DNA from 4 places in the Vreelandella titanicae genome. Region 4 is predicted to be linked to each of the others. Evidence: predicted binding sites of a transcription regulator. Region 4 holds the regulator's gene; each other region holds the start of a gene.
What was found. Region 4 encodes FliA, which starts transcription of late flagellar genes. Its sites were predicted from a motif close to CTAAAGTTNNNNNNNNNNCNGCCGATA; they were not measured.
Positions count from the first base shown of each region.

Region 1: the regulator FliA is predicted to act here: its motif matches at 3,633-3,659, upstream of HZS52_RS15065 (DUF4019 domain-containing protein).
Region 2: the regulator FliA is predicted to act here: its motif matches at 2,968-2,994, upstream of HZS52_RS23460 (MbtH family protein).
Region 3: the regulator FliA is predicted to act here: its motif matches at 1,215-1,241, upstream of HZS52_RS09325 (flagellin N-terminal helical domain-containing protein).

Region 1 covers NZ_CP059082.1:3,273,604-3,278,756, reverse strand. The annotation lists gene HZS52_RS15085 (DUF1206 domain-containing protein) at 1-139, shown strand, start outside; partial or broken gene HZS52_RS15080 (antibiotic biosynthesis monooxygenase family protein) at 325-643, opposite strand; gene HZS52_RS15075 (slipin family protein) at 768-1,556, opposite strand; gene HZS52_RS15070 (NfeD family protein) at 1,603-2,961, opposite strand; gene HZS52_RS15065 (DUF4019 domain-containing protein) at 3,168-3,575, opposite strand; gene HZS52_RS15060 (class I SAM-dependent DNA methyltransferase) at 3,777-4,520, shown strand; gene HZS52_RS15055 (LysE family translocator) at 4,531-5,145, opposite strand.
Region 2 covers NZ_CP059082.1:5,098,049-5,103,201, forward strand. The annotation lists gene HZS52_RS23440 (non-ribosomal peptide synthetase) at 1-153, opposite strand, end outside; gene HZS52_RS23445 (TauD/TfdA family dioxygenase) at 205-1,206, opposite strand; gene HZS52_RS23450 (4'-phosphopantetheinyl transferase family protein) at 1,139-1,951, opposite strand; gene HZS52_RS23455 (thioesterase II family protein) at 1,929-2,669, opposite strand; gene HZS52_RS23460 (MbtH family protein) at 2,659-2,904, opposite strand; gene HZS52_RS23465 (FecR/PupR family sigma factor regulator) at 3,156-3,374, opposite strand; gene HZS52_RS23470 (RNA polymerase factor sigma-70) at 3,486-4,013, opposite strand; gene HZS52_RS23475 (ATP-binding protein) at 4,269-5,153, shown strand, end outside.
Region 3 covers NZ_CP059082.1:2,019,429-2,024,581, forward strand. The annotation lists gene fliD (flagellar filament capping protein FliD) at 1-1,140, shown strand, start outside; gene HZS52_RS09325 (flagellin N-terminal helical domain-containing protein) at 1,312-2,193, shown strand; gene HZS52_RS09330 (glycosyltransferase) at 2,417-5,153, shown strand, end outside.
Region 4 covers NZ_CP059082.1:781,716-786,868, reverse strand. The annotation lists gene flhF (flagellar biosynthesis GTPase FlhF) at 1-885, shown strand, start outside; gene HZS52_RS03730 (C15 family peptidase) at 882-1,454, shown strand; gene HZS52_RS03725 (flagellar protein FlhE) at 1,480-1,911, shown strand; gene HZS52_RS03720 (RNA polymerase sigma factor FliA) at 1,938-2,639, shown strand; gene HZS52_RS03715 (motility protein A) at 2,680-3,501, shown strand; gene HZS52_RS03710 (OmpA/MotB family protein) at 3,507-4,181, shown strand; gene HZS52_RS03705 (sensor domain-containing diguanylate cyclase) at 4,205-5,153, shown strand, end outside.

The sequences.
Region 1 (5,153 bases), 2.5 Mb from region 4:
TATGAGCGAGGTGTTTAGCACCCTGCGAAGCCAGCCCTTCGGTCAGTGGTTGCTTGGTTTTGTCGCGCTGGGACTTTTTGCGTTTGGCCTTTACAGCCTATTAGCGGCTGTCTATCGCCGCATTAATCCCGAAGTGTAAGACCTGCATGGCCATAACATCCAAATGCACTAAGTAGTGGTTTGAGCGCATTAACCGCTCGAAGAATATGCTGTGTCTACTCGCCACCCTCTCCTTTCTGGAGACTATTCTTCTGTCCATTCCTATTGAACTGGTATTGACACCCCTGTTGCTGGTGGTGTAAGCCGTGAATCGGTGGCAACCAGCTAAATACCGTAATCTCGCTCGACTTTGGCGAATACGGGTTTTGAAGTGCTGGTACCACTGCTGATGGCCTAGCCGCTGAGCTTCTTGATGCTCAGCATGGGCTTTCCACGCTTTAATAGATGCCAAATCGGCCCAGTAAGAAACTGTTACACCCACCTCATTACGGGCAGACTCCACCCCTAAAAACCCCGGCTGCTGTGCTGCAAGCTCAACCATTCTTGCGGCCATTGCGTCATAGCCGTTATCGACCTCGGTGCGTAGTGAAGTGAAAATAACGGCGTAGTAAGGCGGTTCAAGGGTAGTGGCAATCAGGGACATGGCATCACCGGGATCCTTGGATCAGAGGCTTCGAAGCATATCCCATGAAACAAAAAATGTATTCAGGGAGCCCACTGCCAGTTGCTGCCAAACCGTACCACAGGCAGTGGGAAGAGCTGTGAGCCTAGGCGTCATCCTGCGCCTTACCAGGCGTCGCTGCCGTATGCTTGGCTTTCATATCCTTGAACGCTTCCATAATGTCCATTGGTAATGGGAAGACAATGGTTGACGCGTTTTTATTGCTCATGTCGCTCATGGTTTGCAGGTAGCGCAGTTGCAGCGCGGCAGAGTTTTCCTGCATGACATTGGCCGCCTCGACCAGTTTCTTGGATGCTTGCAGTTCCCCTTCGGCGTGAATCACCTTAGCGCGACGCTCACGCTCCGCCTCTGCCTGGCGCGCAATGGCGCGAATCATGCTCTCATCCAAATCTACATGCTTAATTTCAACATTGGCGACCTTGATACCCCACGCTTCGGTTTGGGTATCGATGATTTCCTGGATATCGTCGTTGAGCTTATCGCGCTCGGAAAGCATCTCATCCAGATCATGCTTACCCAGCACGGAGCGCAAAGTGGTCTGTGCTAGTTGACTGGTCGCCTGGGTAAAATTCTCGACTTGAATGATCGCCTTTTCTGGATCGACGACGCGGAAATAAAGCACCGCATTAACTTTAACGGTGACGTTATCCTGAGAGATTACGTCCTGTTCCGGCACATCCATGGTAATGACGCGCAGATCCACCACCTCCATCTTCTGAATGGCGGGGATCACAATGACTAGCCCAGGCCCTTTCACTATCTGATAACGCCCCAGAAAGAACACTACGCCGCGTTTATATTCTGGCAGTATGCGAATAGAGGCGGCGATCAACATCACCACCAGCACGACAGGAACTAAATACGAAATAATCATTGGACACCTCGTTTAGCTGTGGGTCGGTTATGTCAGAAAGTGGGCACTAGCGGGGCGTCACATATACCGTTAAGCCATCAAGGCGCACCACCACAAGCTTTTCACCTCGTTTGACTGGCACATCGCTCACTGCGTTCCAGCGCTCGCCATGCAGCCTTACATGGCCGCTGGTCTCAAAATCATCCAGTGCAACCGCATCTGCGCCGATTAACTGCTCCGCGCCAGTGTGTGCCGGACGACGGCGCAGCGTTGCAAAGCGTGTTAACGTCCATAGCATTAGCCCCCCGGACACCAATGCCACACCACCGATTAGTGGTAGCGAAATGGCAAGATGCTCCGCGTCCATCAGCATTACCGAACCAAGTACAAAGGCAATGATGCCGCCAACCCCCAGCACGCCGAAGCTAGGCATAAATGCCTCACCCACCATCAACGCCAGCCCGACCACCATCAGCGCAAGCCCGGCGTAGTTAATCGGCAGCACCTGAAACGCAAACAGGGCGAGCAGCAAGCAAATCAAGCCAATGGTGCCGGGGAACAGGCTGCCGGGATTGGCCAGCTCGAAAACCAGCCCGTAAAAGCCGATGACCATCAAGAAGAAGGCTATGTTGGGATTAGTGATCAGCGATAGCACCTGGGTGCGCCAATCAGGGTCGAAGCGTTCAATGGTGAGGCCTGCGGTCTCAAGCGTAGCATCGCCACTTTCCATGACCACGCTCATGCCGTCAATCTGCTCAAGGAGATCGTCAAGATCGCGCGCCACCACATTGATGACGTTCTGCTCCAGCGCCTCGCTGGCAGTGAAATTGACCGCATTGCGCACGGCCTCTTCAGCCCAATCGGCATTGCGATCATGGCGTTCCGCTAGGCTGCGGATAAAGCTCACCGCATCTTCCATCACCTTGCGTTCCATGGCGCTGCCCTCGCCATCCGACTCCTCAGCCGAATTATCTTCTTCGTCTTCATCGCTGCCGAGCAGCCCACCGCCCATCTGTACCGGCGTGGCCGAGCCGAGATGCGTCGAGGGGGCCATGGCAGCCACGTGGCTACCGTAAAGTAGATAGGTGCCCGCGCTTGCCGCTCGCGCACCACTGGGGAAAACGTACATCACCACGGGAATGTCAGCGTTGAGCATCTCGCGAATCATGTCGCGGGTGGTGTCGACCAACCCGCCGGGGGTATCGAGCTCGACGATCACCACCTCACTGCCCTGCTCGCGGGCTTTATCCAGCCCACGCTCAAAGTAGTCCTTGGTAGCCGGGCCGATGGCGCCTTCAATATTAAGCACCAGAACGCTTGGTGAAGCGCTTTGTGCCATGGCCTGCCATGTAAACGACATAGTAGCCATTAGCAAACTGGCAACCATCAACCAGAGCCAGTGCGGTTTGAGAGAAAGGGTTTGCATACCCACTCCTCGCATTCAACGCCTTGAACATTCCCGTCTGAATCTGCAGCCTATCCATAGCAACATACACAAGGCTATCTACTCAACGTAGCAGCCAAATTGAGCTTCGTCATGAACAACGTGATGGCAGGATTCGAGGGGAAAAGGAGCCTGAACCAAGGCAATGCTGCAAACCAGAGGTGGTTGCAGTATTTTTGAGGAGTCGGTTAGTTCAAGTAATAACCACTAACTTTCCACGTGCCCTCTTCCAAGTGAGGAGTGATGGTTTCCGTAATCTGCGATGATCTGTTTTCAAAACGTGTTTGGAACGTCAAAACCGCGTAGTCATCTCTTGGAGCCCCAGGCATAGAGGTTTCGCGGACAACGCTTACTCGCCGACGCGACTGAACCGCACCAAAGTCACGACGCGCTGCACCAATCGTCCGTTCTAACATGTGCGGTGAAAGCGGCTTTTTTAGTAGTGAAGATGACGATTCCCATGCCTGCTCATACTGACCGCTATCGATGGCTTCTAGCCACGCCAACGCCGCCGCCTCTGCCGCACTCGAGTTTGCCTGCGCTTGGTTAGACAGAATGAGAAGCAAGGTGATGATAAAGATCAGCATTTTCGGCATAACGGGCACTCTCGGCATTTAGCAACGACCAGAGAAATCTCGATGGTCTTAGGTATATATCGGTCATCGTCAGAGTTTCTTTAGGGCTGCAAGATGTATTTGCGTAATCGTTAAACTCCAAGCTGTGCCTGCTTCTCAAACCCTACTCGCTCGTTTACTATGCGCCACCCACCCTATTTCAGTTGCCACTATTAGGTCACTATGTCCGTCAATGCCCTCTATACCGACCTTTCTGGCTACTACGATTTGATGTGCGTGGATATCGACTATCAAGCGCAAAGCCACGCCATTCGCAGGCTGCATCAGATTTTCGGTAACGGCGGAACGACACACCTAGATTTAGCCTGTGGCACCGGCCCACACGTGCGCCATTTTATTGATTTTGGATACGCCAGCAGCGGGCTTGATATTAATCAACCCATGCTGGATATTGCCGCCACGCGTTGTTCAGAAGCACACTTCACGTTGCAAGATATGAGTGACTTCAAGGCCAACGAGCCTCAAGACTTAATCACCTGCTTTTTATACTCAATCCACTACAACGATGGGATTGAAAAGCTAAAAGCGTGTATATCCAGTACTCATTGTGCCCTCAAGTCTGGTGGTATTTTCTGTTTTAACGCAGTCGATAAAGACAAAATCGATAACGCTTTATCTGTTAAACACAGCGCCCAACAAGAAAGCGATTTATTCACGTTCCGCTCGGGATGGCACTACAGTGGCCAAGGTGAAAAGCAGTCGCTTAGGCTCAGCATTGAAAAAGCCAACGCTGAAGGAACACAGCTATGGAACGACGAACACCCCATGGTAGCCGTCAGCTTTGCGGAGTTAAGCGCACTCTTAGCGCCTCACTTTGAGGTTCATGTGTTTGAGCACAACTATGAAAAAATCATCCCCTGGGATAACGCCTCTGGAAACGCTATTTTTGTCTGTGTGAAGGTTTAGTCGTCTTCGACTAGCGGTTCTCCACTTTCTCAAGAAATATCACTGATAACCCCGCTGCAATGAACATTGCTCCAGCGCCCATATTCAGGCCTTGAATTACGCGCGGACGACTCTCCAACCAGCGCGCAAACATAGATGAAAAGAGACCCAGCACGGCGAATATAGCGAATGCCATAAAAGCAAACCAAGCACCTAGCAATAGCGTTTGCAACGCAATCGATCCCTGCGCCGGCGATACAAATTGAGGAATAAATGCCAAGATAAATAGCGCGGGCTTCGGATTAAGCACGTTGGTTAGAAACCCAGTGGTTAAAACCACGCGGTAAGACAAACGACGATGCGATGAAAATGCAATCAAGTCTCTGGAACGTAATGCTTTAATACCTAACCAAATCAAATACCCGGCCCCAATCAATTTAACGGCGCTAAAGGCAACGGCAGAGGTCTGGATAAGAGCCGCCAAACCAAGAAAAGCGACAACCACATGCACCATCAGCCCCATTCCAGCTCCTACGCTGGAGACACAAGCCGCTAGACGCCCCTGGCTAAGTCCACGACTAACGGCGAGTATATTATCAGGCCCCGGCACTAGAATTATTAAAACGCATGCGGCAGTGAAAGCCATCCATGTTT
Region 2 (5,153 bases), 960 kb from region 4:
GTCAAGGGTGGTCTCACCTTGTGCGTTCACTACAATCAGCGCCCTGTCGCTGGGCCTTTCCCGGGCCAGGCGACTTAAATGCTCAACGAAGCTGTGGTTAACAACGTTATGGGACGGGTGGCTGTTCATCGTCTGGGCGTGCCTTATATTCATATGCGTACCTGCTGGAACTCCTGGCCGTGGCGTGGGATTGAGCCGTTGTATTCAGTCTTTGGAGAGGTTGCCGTGACCTTCCGCCATGGCGACGACGACTTTGCGCGGCCCTTTGAACGGCGTGCGTGCATGGGCGACCAGCATGTTGTCGAGCATTAGCACATCGCCTGCCTGCCAGGGGAACATCACCGTTTCGTCGGCCAGTACGCCGCGGATCTCATCGAAGATGGCATCGTCGATGGGGCTACCATCGGCAAAGAAGACGTTGCGCGGCATGTCTTCGGGGTCTAGCAGCTCTTCCAGCGACTCTCGTACCTCTGGCTGCAGGTTGGAGACATGGAAAAGATGGCCTTGGTTGAACCACACCTGCTCACCGGTGACAGGGTGAGTCTCTATGCTTTGGCATAACTGGGTGGTACGCAGGTCGCCATCAGGCTTCCACTCACAGCGAATACCCGCGCGCTGGCAGAATGCCTCCACTTCGGCGCGGTCTTCGGTGTTAAACACCTTTTGCCAAGGCATATCGAAATCGCCGTAGTTGCGTACGTAGAGAATGCCGGGGGCAAAGCGCTCGCGGATCTCTGCGGGCATACGGCGGTAAATAGCGCGGCTATCGGCAATGGGGGTTTCACCGCCCTCGGGAGAAGCGGTGACACAGTGGAACCAGATTTTCATCGGCCACTCGCGGGTGTAGGCCTGCTCATTGTGGAGGGGAATATGTTGATGGGCGGGGTATTCGGTGGAGGTATAAATGCCTGACGAAACCGCTGAGCGTGGCGTAGAAGCGAACTCATAGCTCAGCAGAGGATGACCAAAGGCGGCAGCAAACTGCTGAAAATCGTCCACGGAGGGAACATCGAAGCCTCTTAGCAACACCCCGCCGACTCTGGCCACCAGCGTCTCAATATCCGCGCGCAACTCGCCAAAGGCTTCCAGCAGTGGCTGCCCTGGGTAGGAGGGAGAAATCATAATGGGCAGCTCCGAATCAGCAGGCCCCTGACGTTTGGATATGGTGTTGGTTTGTTGCGTTGGTGTTGCGCTTTGGCTGTCCATTATTGATCTCCTGAAAATTCGTTGAGTAGCGTTTGCCCTGGGCGTTTGTGTGGGAATAGCCTGAATCGACATAGCCTGAATCGATATAACCCAGGGCAGCGGCATAGCCACTCGGCGCTGGCAGCGGCCATGCTTGCAAAGGTGATGACACGGGAAGCGAGTGCTCAAGGTGATAGGTGCCTGGCGACCCTAAAGAGGAAGTGATCGAGAGCGCCTGCAAATGATCAGCGATGCCCAGGCCCAGGGCTTTGAGCACCGCCTCTTTAACCACCCAGCGCTCCATGAAGGGCAGTGCGATGCCGTCGCGTGCGTGGTCGAGCTGCTCACTCGGCGATAGCACCAGCCCTTGCAGCGGCGCCAGTTCGGCCTCGGGTCGGCAACGCTCAATATCGACCCCCACCGCTCCGCCGGGAGCAATCGCGATCAGGGCGACATGGCCAGAGTGGGAGACATTGAAAGCAGGCCCATCAGCGTTTTCCAACGCTGGTTTGCCGTAAGCGTTCTGAGTGAACACCAACTTTTCTGGCGCTATACCGGTGTGCGCTGATAGCAGTCGCCGCAGGGCCGCTCGAGTCGCCACGGCGCGTACGACATCGGCGTGACGGCGAAGCCGCTGGGCGCGCTGCCACTCGGCTCGACTCAGCAACCGATCATCTTCGTCAGCCACCGGGGCGTTCAGACCGAGCGATAAGCGCCAGACTTCAAGCCCCTCAGGAGCCCCTTCAGCTAACTGCAGGCGCTGCATGGGGCACCTCCTCAAGCCGTCGAGTCAGCGCCCGTTCGATAGTCTCCAGCACTTGTGCTTGCTGCTGGCGAATAAAGAAGTGCCCTCCTTCGAACCAGTTCAACGAGAACGCCCCGCCCGCTTCTCGCTGCCACGCCTCTAGACGCTCTCTTTCGATATCGTCATCGCGCCCAGCGAACACCTGTAAGGGATAACCAAGCGGCGACCCGCCGCGATAGCGGAAACTGCGGCAGAGGCTATAGTCCGCCTCCAACACATCGAGAGTGAGGCGCAGCAGTTCCGGGCTTGCGAATACCTCCTCTGGGGTGCCGCCCTGCTGGCGTAGATCCGCAATCAGGGCTTTGTCGTTATCAAGGCCCGCCAAGCGGTCTGAATCGCGCATTGAGGGCCCCGCGCTGCCTGAGGCGAACAGCATCCGCGGCTGAGGTCGCCCTACATCGCGCAAGCGAGCTGCCATGCCGTAGGCCAACAACGCCCCCATGCTGTGACCGAACAGGGCAAAGTCGCCGCGCATCCGCGTTGCCTGCTCTTCGCACAGCCGCACGACCTGGGTCTCGAAGTCATCGATGAGCGACTCACCCAGGCGCTCACCACGCCCAGGCAGCTCGACGGGATATACCTCGATCCAGGCGGGCAACTGACGCTTCCAGCGCAGATACATGGTGGCGCTAGCCCCGGCACAGGGCAGGCAGAGCAGCCTTAAACGCTTAACCTGCATCCACCTGCTCCGCCTCAGCGTTAGCCTGCTCATCCATCCACTGGCGCAGCGACAGTGGCCGCATATCAGTCCAGGTCTTTTCGACGTAGTCGAGGCAGGTTGGCTTATCGCCGAGTACGCCGGTATCGGTCCAGCCAGCGGGAATCGCTTTCCATTCTGGCCAGAGGGAGTACTGCTCTTCGTGGTTGACTAATACGCGGAAGACACCATCTTCACGATCAAAACAGCTTGTCATGGGACTAACCTCATCGTTGCCAAAGGAATGAGAAATAAAACGCAATTACTTCTCATTACTCAATGACGAGTGAAGCGTCAGAAAATTTAATGCTGGGGGAGGAAAAGAGGAAAAATAAGGGGAGGGGCGGGGCCGCTAGGGCGTCGGTATAGAATTACTTATGCCAGGCTAAGAATTGCACCAGTAGGAGGCAGCTTTAGCTCGCGATCATTTAGAACAATCGAAGGAGGGGAATAAAAAACAGGGACTGATCAACTGCGCTCATCACCACTTGGAATCATCCCCGTTAGCAGCCATAGCTGTTCGGCTTCACGAAATACACGGCGGTGCTGAGAAGAAGCCGCTAACCACGCATGAAGCGCCTCGCGATCAGCGTCGCTCAACGTCTCTTCATGCTCGCGCATCAGCCAGTCTAGCGCCGTTTGCCAAACGGCATCATCGCCGCTGTCGTTATCCATCGTTACTGTCAAACCTCGCTACTGCTGCCTGCTGAACACCTGTCTCGGGAAGCGTGTAATATTATCAACGCTATTTGCTGACAGTGTAACAAAGCGACAACAAAGAAGGGACGGAACGTGGGCTTACCGATCTGGCAACATCTGACCTTGTAGCGACTGGCGGCAATGTGTCAGTGCATCGCGAATCATAAAATTAACTAACGTGGTGGAAATACCTAACAAGTGGGCCACTTCCCGCTGCGTATGACTTCCCGAACGATAGAGCTCAAAAGCGCGCCGCGTACGCTCGGGCAGCTCGTCCAACGCGTCCACCACCTGTGCCAAGGCCTGGCGGTCAATCGCGATCACCTCTGGAGAGTGTGACGCGTAAGAGGTGGTATCCCCCTCCTCTTCTTTTGCAAACAAAGTTGACTCAAACGCCGAACGGCGGCAACGGTCAATGGCGAGGTTGCGCACCACACGTGACACGTAAGATATGGGCTGCTTCACCTCAAAAAGCGTGGTTGCTTCCGAAATTTTTAGATAGGCGTCCTGCACGACATCATCGGCTTGATCAGCATTGCCCAATACTCTTGCGGCGACACAGCAGAGCCGGGGCCGCTGATTAACGAAGATATCTTCTAACTCAGCGCTCCAGGTCTGGGTATCCACAGCTCGGCCTCCTGCCTTGATTAACACCACGGAATAAATGGCAATAATTATTATTTGCGTTAGAGCCTGACAAGTCAACTGGTGAGAGCTAACTCACTTTTTATAACGATATGCTTGTTGGCAGCACTACTTCATGAGATGTTTCTCGTCTCCTCTCCAGCCCTTGTTACTTCGTTGCCACCAACGCCTTTACCTTAGCTGCGAACAACACTCGGCGCGCTGACAACTCGTGGCTAGGCATTTCAGCCCCTGAGCATGCTAAACTACTGCTGCTCGTATCGCTGTTTCTTGCTCTGGAGACCCACCGTGACGGATGCCCACCGCCGTAAGTTACCCATCGGGATTCAGACGTTCTCGGATATCCGCGAAGGGAACTATTACTACGTCGATAAGACACCGCACATTGAGCGTTTGGTTAACCAGAACAAATACTACTTCCTCTCGCGGCCACGCCGCTTCGGCAAAAGTCTCTTGCTGGACACCCTGCGCTGCCTGTTTGAAGGTCGCCAGGCGCTGTTCGAAGGGCTGTATCTCCACGACAGGTGGGACTGGCAGCAGCGCTACCCGGTGATTCGTATTAGCTTTGCCGATGGCGTGATGCAGGGCCGTGAAGGGCTGGATGAGCGTATTCGTGAGCAGCTACGCGTTCAACGAGAGCGACTCGGCATTACCCACCACCATAAAACCGATATACCGGGTGAATTTTCCGCCCTCATTCGTGCCGCCCACCAGCAGAGTGGTCAGCGGGTGGTCATCCTGATTGACGAGTACGACAAACCGATTCTGGATAACATCCTGGCGCCGGAGCGTGCCCGGGAACTGCGCGAGGGCTTGAAGAACCTTTACAGCGTTATTAAAGACGCCGATCCGCACCTGCACTTCGTGCTGCTTACCGGCGTGTCCAAATTCAGTAAGGTCAGCCTTTTCTCAGGATTGAATAACCTCAACGATATCACTCTGGATGCCCCCTTCAGCACGATTTGCGGCTATACCGACGAGGACATTGACACGGTGTTCACCGCTGAGTTGCCCGGCCTTGATCGCGAGGCGATCCGCCAGTGGTATAACGGCTACCGCTGGGGTGGCCGTGAGGTAACGTCCGTCTACAATCCCTTCGACGTGCTGTTACTGTTTCAGAAA
Region 3 (5,153 bases), 1.2 Mb from region 4:
CAGCAAAAAAGCACCGTGATGGGCGATGGCGTATTGGCGACCACAGGCGAAACCGCTAACGCAGGGCGCTATGAAGTCACCGTTACCCAATTGGCACGCGCAGGCAGCGCTGCTTCCAACAGTGTAGCGCTAGACCAAGAGCTAACAGCCGCCGATGCGACACTAACGCTTAACTTTGGTGCTGGCGGAACACAAACAAGCTACGATGTTGCTATTTCAGCGGGCAGTACGCTGGCGGATGTCCGTGACCAGATCAATGCGGATAAAGAGTCTGGTGTCACTGCTTCTATCGTTAATGATGGCACTGGATACCGCTTAGCGCTGAGCTCAAAAGAGACGGGCCAAAATGCTTCACTGGAGGGTTTCTCAGGCTTAGCATCGCTGACCATGGATGCAGCCACCCAGCGTTCAGGTCAGGACGCTGAGCTGAATGTTAATGGCATTGCTATCACCAGTAAAACCAACCGGGTTGAAGAGGCCATTCAGGGCGTAACGCTTGATCTCACAGAGGCCTCTGGAGACCCCGTTACGCTGGTAATCGAGCGTGATGAAGCATCGCTGAGAGAAGCTATTGACGACTTCGTTAGTAACTACAACGAAATGAAATCCACCGTTGGTCGAATGACCGCCTACAACGGCGAAGGCGAAACGTCTGGCGAACTAATTGGCGACCGCACCGTGCGTACCATTGAAGACCGACTACGCCGGGATATTACTGACAACCTCGGCACCGGCGATATTTCACGCCTTTCACAACTGGGCATCGCCATTGATGAGAAGGGGCGATTAAAGGTCGATGAGGATAAGTTGGACGATGCGGTGGCCAACAACCCAGAGGGGCTATCTGCCTTCTTTGCGGGCGAAACCGAAGAAGGCGGCTTTGCGGGGCGCTTAAACGCCACGCTTGAAGGCATTACGGCAGAAAACGGCATCATTCAAAGCTCAGTGACTAGTGCTGAGCAGCGGGTTGACAGCCTAGATGTGCGCAAGCTGCGTATGGAGGCAAGTATCGAGCGAAGCACAGAGCGTTACCGCAAGCAGTTTGGGCAATTGGATGGCTTGATCGCCCAAATGAACTCAATGAGCAGCTACCTCTCCCAGCAGTTCAGCATGCTGGGTAATATGCAGAACAGCAATTAAGAGAGTAGTTCAGAGCGCAGTTGAAAGGGCAGTTGAAATAGTTACAGTGAATTACATAAAAAAGCGTATTTTTTCTAAAGAATTTGGCGGGCCTGCCGTTAATTAATATAACGGCGACGCAAGCGCCGCTAAGCAGGCCACAAGGCCAGTTAATCTTCGAGGAGCACTCACATGTCTGTAATCAACACTAACATTACGGCCCTGATTGGCCAGAACAACCTTTCCAACTCTCAGTCTATGCTGGCTAAAGCGCAAGAGCGTTTGTCTTCAGGCTTGCGTATTAACAGCGCCGCTGACGATGCTGCTGGCCAGGCCATCGCCAACAAAATGACTGCTCAGATTAAAGGCATGGATCAGGCTAGCCGTAATGCAAGCGACGGTATCTCTCTGGTACAGACCATGGAAGGCGGCCTTGACCAAGTCAACGACAATATGCAGCGTATTCGTGAGCTAGCGGTACAGGGTGCCAACGACACCAACACTGCAGATGATCGCGCAGCCATTGAAACCGAAATCAATGAGCGTTTAGCTGAAATCGATCGTGTGGCTGGTAGCAATAACTTCAACGGCACTAGCCTGCTGAACTCTGGTGGCGCTAGCTTAAGTATTCAGGTTGGTTCTAATACTAACGCTGAAGATGTTATTACCGTGGACACAGTTAATGCGACTACAGTGGGTCTTGGCCTAGTATCGGGATCAAGCGGCTCTCTTGCGGTCTCTGGTGGTGCTACAGTAATTGACGGTTCTGGAGCTTCTGGTGCAGTTACGCATGATGATTTCCAGAACATAATTGATGCCGTCGATGCATCTACAGAGTCACTGGATACCAGCCGCGCGACTTTAGGTGCTACGCTTAATCGCTTCGATTCGGTGATCGATAACCTGGCAACGACGTCTACCAACCTCTCCGAAGCTCGTTCACGTATCGAAGATGCCGATTACGCGGTGGAAGTGTCGAATATGACGCGTGCGAATATTCTACAGCAGGCGGGTACTTCCATGCTGGCACAGGCTAACCAGACGCCACAGTCTGTACTGTCTCTGCTGGGCTAATAGCTTAGCCGCTAAGCTTCACATGAAAGTAACGACGGGGCCAATTGGCCCCGTTTTTTGTCGTTAAGTGTTTCGTTAAAAATTAGCTTCTTAAGCATGTTCCAGCCTCTTGTCGAGCTTGATCGCGTGAACACCTACTTAAATACCGGCGCATTCGCGCCTTTGATTGCCGCACTAGCACAGTAAGCTAGGCATATTGCCATTTTTCCCTGTGAGCCGCTTCATGGTTAAGAACACCTCCTTATCTGCTACTCAAAAGCGCAAACCCCGTTTGCTTTGGGCCAATCCTTACTGCCTGCTTGATACTTCCAGTGGGGCCAGCATGACTGTGCGGCAAATGCTGTTGCAGCTAGCGGCCCACGGCTATGACGTGCAGGTGTTGGGTGCCACTGTATTTGATAATCCTAAGGGGATGGGGCGGCTCAAGGAGCAATTTCCCGACTTAAGTGCTCATCAGCACCAATTGATTCAAGCCGAAGATGGACCGCTATCGCATCAATTGGTGGTCAGTTTTAGCCACAACCGTAATCACTTTACTACGCATGAAGAAGGGCTTTGGTATAGCCAGTACCTTTATATGCTGGATTCCTTTAAGCCGGATGTAGTGTGGTTCTATGGCGGCCAAACGCTGGACTTGCTAATTGCCGATGAAGCCCGTGATCGCGGCATCCCTGTCGCTTTCTATCTGGCAAACGGCAGTTACAAGGCACCGCGCTGGTGCCGTGATGTGGATTTAATCCTTACCGACAGCCAGGCCACAGCGGATATGTACCGCAAAGAGGTCGGCTATACCGCCAAGCCCGTGGGCAAGTTTATAGCCCCGGGGAACTTTGTTGCTGAACATCATGAACGTAAGCGTTTACTGTTTGTTAACCCTAGTTTGCAAAAGGGCGCCAGCGTATTTGTGCAGTTGGCAGAGAAGCTGGAGCGCGAAAGGCCCGATATTAAGCTTGAGGTAGTGGAAGCCCGAGCCGACTGGCCAGCCGTGCTGCGGGAAACCACCCGCAAAATGGGGGAACAGCGTAGCGCGTTAAGTAATGTTGTGGTGACCCCCAATACCAGCGATATGCGCGGCCCTTACAGTCGGGCCCGCGTGGTAGTAGCTCCTAGCCTATGGTGGGAAAGCTCCGGGCGTATGCTGGCCGAGGCTATGCTAAACGGCATTCCGGCACTGATTACTAACCGCGGCGGCATGCCCGAGATGATTGGCAACGCCGGTGTCGCCTTTGACTTCCCAGATGCCTGCTATGAAGAACCCTACCAACATTTGCTCAGCGACGATGAGCTTCAGCCGCTGGTGGATGCAGTTATTAGCTTGTTTGATGACGAAGTGCTTTATCAAGATTACGTAGATCGCGCCTGGCAGGTAGGCAAAGAAAAGCATCACCTTGATCGCGCTACTGATCGATTACTGAACGCTTTGGCGCCTTTAGTAGGGTTACGCTCTGGCAACAAGGACTTCGCCATTACCCAGAAGAAGCGCCACCGCCAGCGCTTAGCCAGCCGAGCAACCAAGCCGGAATTTAAGGTCGATAACTCTCTACAGCAGTTGATTAGCCCTAAAGCTGGAACCAAGAACAGCAAGTCACAGGCTAATCGTTTGTGGCTTACCGATGATTTTACTTGGCAAATTAAAGGTAAAATCATGGTGCTCGACAACCGCGCCAGCTTGATCAAAAGTGGCCTTGCCGACCAGATGGCGGCGACGAAAGCCTTTGGCATTGTCGCTTTTGATCCCGCCAGCGAAATAAAAGATGCCAAGCAGTACGAAGGCAGCGACTATATTCAGTTATTCCAGCACGCCCTGCTCGGCGATGGTAAGGCGACAGCGCTGCATGCCTGTGTCGCCCCAGAAATGACCAGCACGCTTACACCGCTACCAGCCGAGAAGCTTCCAAAGCGCCACCATCTAGCTGCAAGGCCTTTGGCTGAGCTTCCCATTAATACTGTGGCGCTTGATAGTATTGAAGGACTGGGAAGCCTGGATTGGCTTATTCTTGATGAGCTAAGCGATGCCATGGCTGTACTGGAGAATGGTAAAAAGTCGCTTACGGGCACCCTGCTGATTCAGGCGCGTGTCCCCTTCCAGCTTACACATGAAAAGCAACCCAGTTTGGCTGAACTACAGCACTGGGCCAGCCGAAATGGCTTTCGCTTTTATCGCTTCCATAATATTCGCCATTACAGCCATTTGCCAAAAGAACTGAACGCCCGCACACCTTGTGCCACTGAGCAAGAAAGTGCCGATGTGCTATTTCTCCCCAGCCATGAGCGTATGGGCGTTCTAAACGATGAAAATAAGACCAAACTTGCTTTTATACTGAGTGCAGGCTTTGCTGCGCATGATGTTGCTTTTGAACTGATAGCCGATGTTAGTCAGGAGAAGGCACTGGAGTTTCTAGAAGCACAAGGTTTACTCCCGCGTATCTCAAAGCAGCAGCAGGATAGTGACGGTCAAAGCCAGTTGTTATCTCAGTACCCGGGCAATAATAATGATGTCAAAGTTAATGTTAAAGAAGTGAGCGATGCAGGTCTGTATGTACGGAGTATGCAAGCTATTATTGATAATAAAAACTACACAAAAGTGGTTCAGGTTGGTGCAAATGATGGGTGCATTAATGACCCGATCTATGAAGTTGTTATGCGTAACAAAGATAAAACCAAAGTTCTTCTCATTGAGCCACAAAGTAATATCCTCGAGCATTTAGAGAAGAATTATGCTTTTCATCCCGAAGCACACATCGCTAATTATGCTGTTGGCCCGGATTCACTGCTGACCCTTTATCGTATTAAACCAGCTTATTATGGTTTGTTCACAAAGAGATATCTACACGATTCTCCTAATTACCGAGTGCCTAGCGGTTTTTCTTCATTTGATAAAAAACATGTTATAAAGCATGCACAAGGAAATTTTCCTAAAAATACTAAAATAGATAATGCTATAGAAAAGCTTGAAGTAC
Region 4 (5,153 bases):
CAGGAAACACATTTGGATGCATTACTTGCCGGTTATCCAGCGGCAAAGACCACCTTAGGGATGGCGTGGTTTCCGCGGCGCAATGAGCGCGGCTGCGACTGGGCAATGCCGGACATTGGCCTGGACACGGATGGTGCCTGGCTGGCGCTACCCTGGCTGCAGCATCGCCACGCCGCAGGGTGGCAGCCACGCTTAGCCGCTCTGTCGGCATCGAGCGGCGTTGCGGTGCACTTACTACCGCGCTTCCCTGAACCGGATGCACTAGCGTGGCTGGAAGCCGAGCACTTGACCTGGGTCAGCCAAGTGGCCCCCAGTCATCGGTTACGCTTTCACCACGAACGTCAATCTATCCGCCAGCTATTTAGTGACAGTGTGCTAACGCACCATGTGGGCGTGCGTTTTCGTGGCCAATCGGTGCAACTGTGGACTGCCTACGCCGAAGTCGAGGACGCCAGCGGCACGGCGCTACTCGCCTGGTTCGGTGAAGTTCGCGATCCGGAAAGCGCCAAAGTAGTGGCGCGCCGCTACTGGCTTACCCCCGCTCGGCTAGGAGCAGAGGTGCTCTCACTGCTGTTAACCCAGCTGCAAAGCGAAGGCTTGGCCGCCTTGACGCGTCGCGCGTGGCAGCAGTTAAAAGAGGCCGATAGCGGGGATCTAAATGCTGAAGTTCGCCTATTGATGGCCAGCGGTGTGGCATCGGTCGCCGGGCATCTCGATGTTGCTGATGATGAGGAGGCGCAGACGCTGCGTGGCGATCTGCTCAACCTATTAGGCAACAGCCGTCGCCGCCGCGATACCGGCATGCTTGATGCACTGGTCTACGCCTTTATGGCACGAGATGCGATTCGTCAAATGGGCAGTGTTAGTCGAGAGGGCGTGGCGTGAGCGAACAGGATCAAGCATCGGGTCTACGCAAGTGGGCAAACCTGCAGCGCCAACAGCAGCAAGCTGAGGGTACAGTTGATGTTGCGGCGGCAGAACACGTGCCGGAATCTGAACAGCCTAGCTCTCTGTTAAAGCCGACAGCTGCAGCGGTGGAAGAGCCAGCAACGGTGGTAGCGCACCGGCCCAAAATTCCGCTTATTGTGGTCGGACTACCGGGTAGTGGTGCAGCCCAGGTGAACAAGGTTAAAGCACGATTAGGGCAGTGGTCGACGTTAGGTCGAAGCTGGGCCGGTGATCCTGAGGATTGGGATATTCATATCGTCATGGCCGAAACGGCCGACCTAGCCCAACTTTGCGATCAATACAGCCGTTGGGCACTGTGGATCAGTAGCGATGCCGATACCTTTGCTTCCATGTTCCGTACCTTGCGTCAACTACATGAGCGTGGCGGGCCGCGCCGTTTGCTGGCGCTCCACGAGCCGCACTTGCCGCGTCAAGGGTTGCTCAATAACTTGCGTGAGGCAGCTGATTACTACTTAAATATGGAGCTGTTGGTACTTGCACGATGAGCGCACTCTGCCGAGGAGACCAAGCATGCTAAGCTGGCTATTAAGAGGGAGACTGCTACTGAGCCCAGTACTGCTGACAGGGTGTCTACTAGCAGGGGTAACGGGAAACGCCCAGGCGACACCCGGTAGCTGGAGCAGCCAGATACCAGGTCTGATGGTAGCGATGAGTGATCGGTCAAGCGCTAGCCAAAACGCTACCCCACCTGCTGCTGCTAACAATGTGGAGTCAGCACAGCTCGGGCGTATTCATTGGCAGTTTCAATATCCCCCTGGTGCGTTATTAAACGCTTGGCTGTGCCATCCTGAGCAGTGCGTTGCGTTAGCTGGCATGCGGGGGACTACCACTGCCCTGGCGGGGTTTGCCGCGGATGCGCCGTTGCATTTTCGCTTCGCTTTACGTCCGGGGCAGCGGCCTGTTCGTGTCCAGGGGCTGCAAATGATTGTGAACTATCAGTGAAGGCTGGATAGACGCGAGGCGAGAGGATGTACACAGCACAAGGCAGGATCAAACAGAGTGAGCTGTTGACGCAATACATGCCACTGGTACGACGTCAGGCCTTGACGCTTCAGGTCCGTTTGCCAGCCAGTATTGAGCTCGACGACCTTATTCAAGCCGGGATGGTAGGGCTGCTGGAAGCGCTGGGGCGCTTCGATGCCACCCAGGGGGCAACGTTCGCGACGTTTGCCAGTCAGCGTATTCGCGGTGCAATGATGGATGAATTACGTACCCGCGACTGGTTGCCCCGCAGCGTGCGCCGCTCAGCGCGAGCGGTTGACAGTGCCGTTCGTCAATTAGAGCAACAGCTCGGACGGGCACCAGAAGAGAACGAAATCGCCCAACACCTTGAAATGCCGTTGAGTGAGTATCAGCAGCTCCTCAACGACACCAACAGTGGTCAACTGTTGCCGTTTGAAGAGCTGGTGGCCGACGGTGGCGAGCCTAGCAATAATGAATTGGCTAATTCACCGTTCGAGCAGTTGCTAGACGGCCAGCAACGACAAACGTTGATTGAGGCAATTGAAGCGCTGCCAGAGCGTGAAAAGCTGCTAATGGCTCTGTACTACCAAGAAGAACTCAACCTTAAGGAAGTAGGGGCTGTGTTGGGTGTCACGGAGTCACGCGTTTCACAACTGCACAGCCAAGCCGTCAGCCGCTTACGCGCGCGTTTACACGACTCGGCATAACACCTCTTTTTACTCACTTGTGACCGGCAAGGAGCCGTGGATGAACCCTTCGACGCTGATAGGCATATTTGCCAGCATACTACTGTTGGTGAGCGTGCTGTTTTTCACCGCAGAGTCCCCTGAAAGTTTTATCAATTTGCCGGGTTTGGCCATTGTGGTGACCGGTACCCTAGCGGCAACCTTTATCAGCTATCCGCTGAAAGAGGTGCTCCGCGTCGTACGGTTGGTGGGCTTGGTATTCCGGCGCGAAAATACCTATATGCGTGACGATATCCGCGAATTGGTGGATATGTCGCGACTCTGGTTTAAGGGCGATGTACGTGCGGTCGAGCGCGAGTTGGAGCATACCCGAAACCCGTTTTTGCGTACCGGGATCCAACTGGTCATTGCCAACACCAAAGAGGATGAAATTTTTGACATGCTGCGTTGGCGCATTGCCCGTCTTAAAGCGCGTGAGCATGCCGAGGCACAAATATTCCGTACCATGGCCACCTATGCACCCGCATTTGGCATGATCGGCACCCTGGTGGGGCTGGTCAATATGCTGGAAGTCATGGACGCAGGCGACCTGCAGGTGATCGGCCCGCGCATGGCGGTGGCCCTGCTCACCACCTTCTACGGCATTTTACTCGCCAACTTGGTGTTTAAGCCGATTGCGGTGAAACTCGAGCGCCGCACCGAAGAGCGGCTGATTACCATGAACATGGTGCTGGAAGGTATTTCGCTGATTACCAAGCGCCGCCTGCCGTCGTTTATTGAAGAGACCCTCAACTCGTTTGTAGCTAACTATCACGATGAGATCCGTGATAACAGCGTCAAACCAAGGCCTGATTCGTCGGTTAGTGCGGCGGCGAAGGGGTAGGCCAGATGCTTGACCGTGATACGCGCCACGCACTGGAAATGACGCCGTCGCCAGGCGATGGTGACGAGGGTTGGCTAACCAGCTATTTGGATGTGCTGACGCTGCTAATCACGCTCTTTGTGCTGCTGCTTTCACTGACACCGCCGGGAGGCGGTGAGGCGGCTGATACTGCTTTCATGCGCTCGGCTAGCGCTGTATCATCATTGCCGCTGGCGTCTCTAGCCACTGGTATTCAGCCCCGCCATTCAGGGGTTCAGCCGCAGTTTGATGGGCTCGACATCCCCGGTGTCAGTGTTTCGCAAGGGAGTGAAGGGGTCACGTTACGTATTGATACCAGCCTTTTATTTCCCAGCGGTCAAGCTGTACTGACTTCCCGTGGGCAAGAGGTGGTAGAAAGCCTTATCGATGTGCTGACCCGTTTTGACGGTCAGATTTCGGTAGAAGGCCACACCGACAGCGTGCCTATTTCAACGGCCCGCTTCCCCTCTAATTGGGAGCTTTCATCAGCGCGGGCTATCGCTGTGGTGAGGCATTTAGAGCGCCAAGGATTCAATATCTCTCGTATGCGGGCCGTCGGTTATGCCGACACCCAACCCATGGAACCGAACGCAACGGCGGAGGGCCGAGCTGCCAACCGTCGCGTAGAGTTGTTGCTAAGGCAGCAGGTCGAGGGTGAATAGATTGCGAGGCCACGTTTGTGTCCATGTACCACCCGCGGTTGCAGTCGTTTGGAGCTCTGCTGGTTTTAGATGCCGATTGTCGCCGCATTCAAGCCAGTAGCACCAACTTAACCCGCTTGACCGGTATTGAGCGCCCTGAAAATGGGCCGCACACTCTTGCCTATGTGTTAGGAAAACGGCTAAGCCAGCGGGTGCGCCGCGAGTTGCAGGGGCAGCAGAAACTCTCCGGCCCGCTGGTGTTTATTCGTTCCAAGCATAGCAACATGCGTTTTCAGCTCTATGCTTACCGAGCAGGTGGGAAGGTCATCGTCGAGATTGAGTCACTCAACCCCCAAGGTAAGCGCCGCCTGCTTGGCACAGTCAATGAGCGGCTGATGCATTTAGCCGACGCAACCCACCAGGAAGAGCTGCTCGACTGCTTGGTTAACGCTATTCAACAGCTCACTGGCCATGATCGCGTCACCGTGTGCCATTTCGACAGTGATTGGCATGGTTTAATGGTTGCCGAAGCGCTGGGCAACCAGCTGCCCTCGCTGTTGGGTCAGCGCTTCCCCTCAAGCGACTTCCCTGTCGCCTTACGCAAAAGTTACCAACATTACCCCGTTCGGTTAATTGAAGACGTCGATGCGCCGCCTGAAACGCTGACTCCCGCCTACTCGGGAGTGAGCCTTAGCGGCAGCTTTTTACGCGCCCCTGCCCCTGAGCGGCAGCGATATTTAAATCGCCTGGGGGTGCGTGGGTCATTCAGTTTGGCCATGCAGGGGGATACTGGCTTATGGGGTCTAGTGTTTTGCCATTCGCCAGCACCGCACTCGGTTGAACCCCCCGTGCGTGATGCCGTTCGCACCCTCGTGCAAATGGCCACCCAGCGCATGCTGTTGCTACGGGCGCGTCAAGAAGCCCGCTACCTACAACGGGTTCAGGATAGCCTCGTGCTCAGTGCGCGAGCGCGCAGCGAGCCGCAAAGTCCCC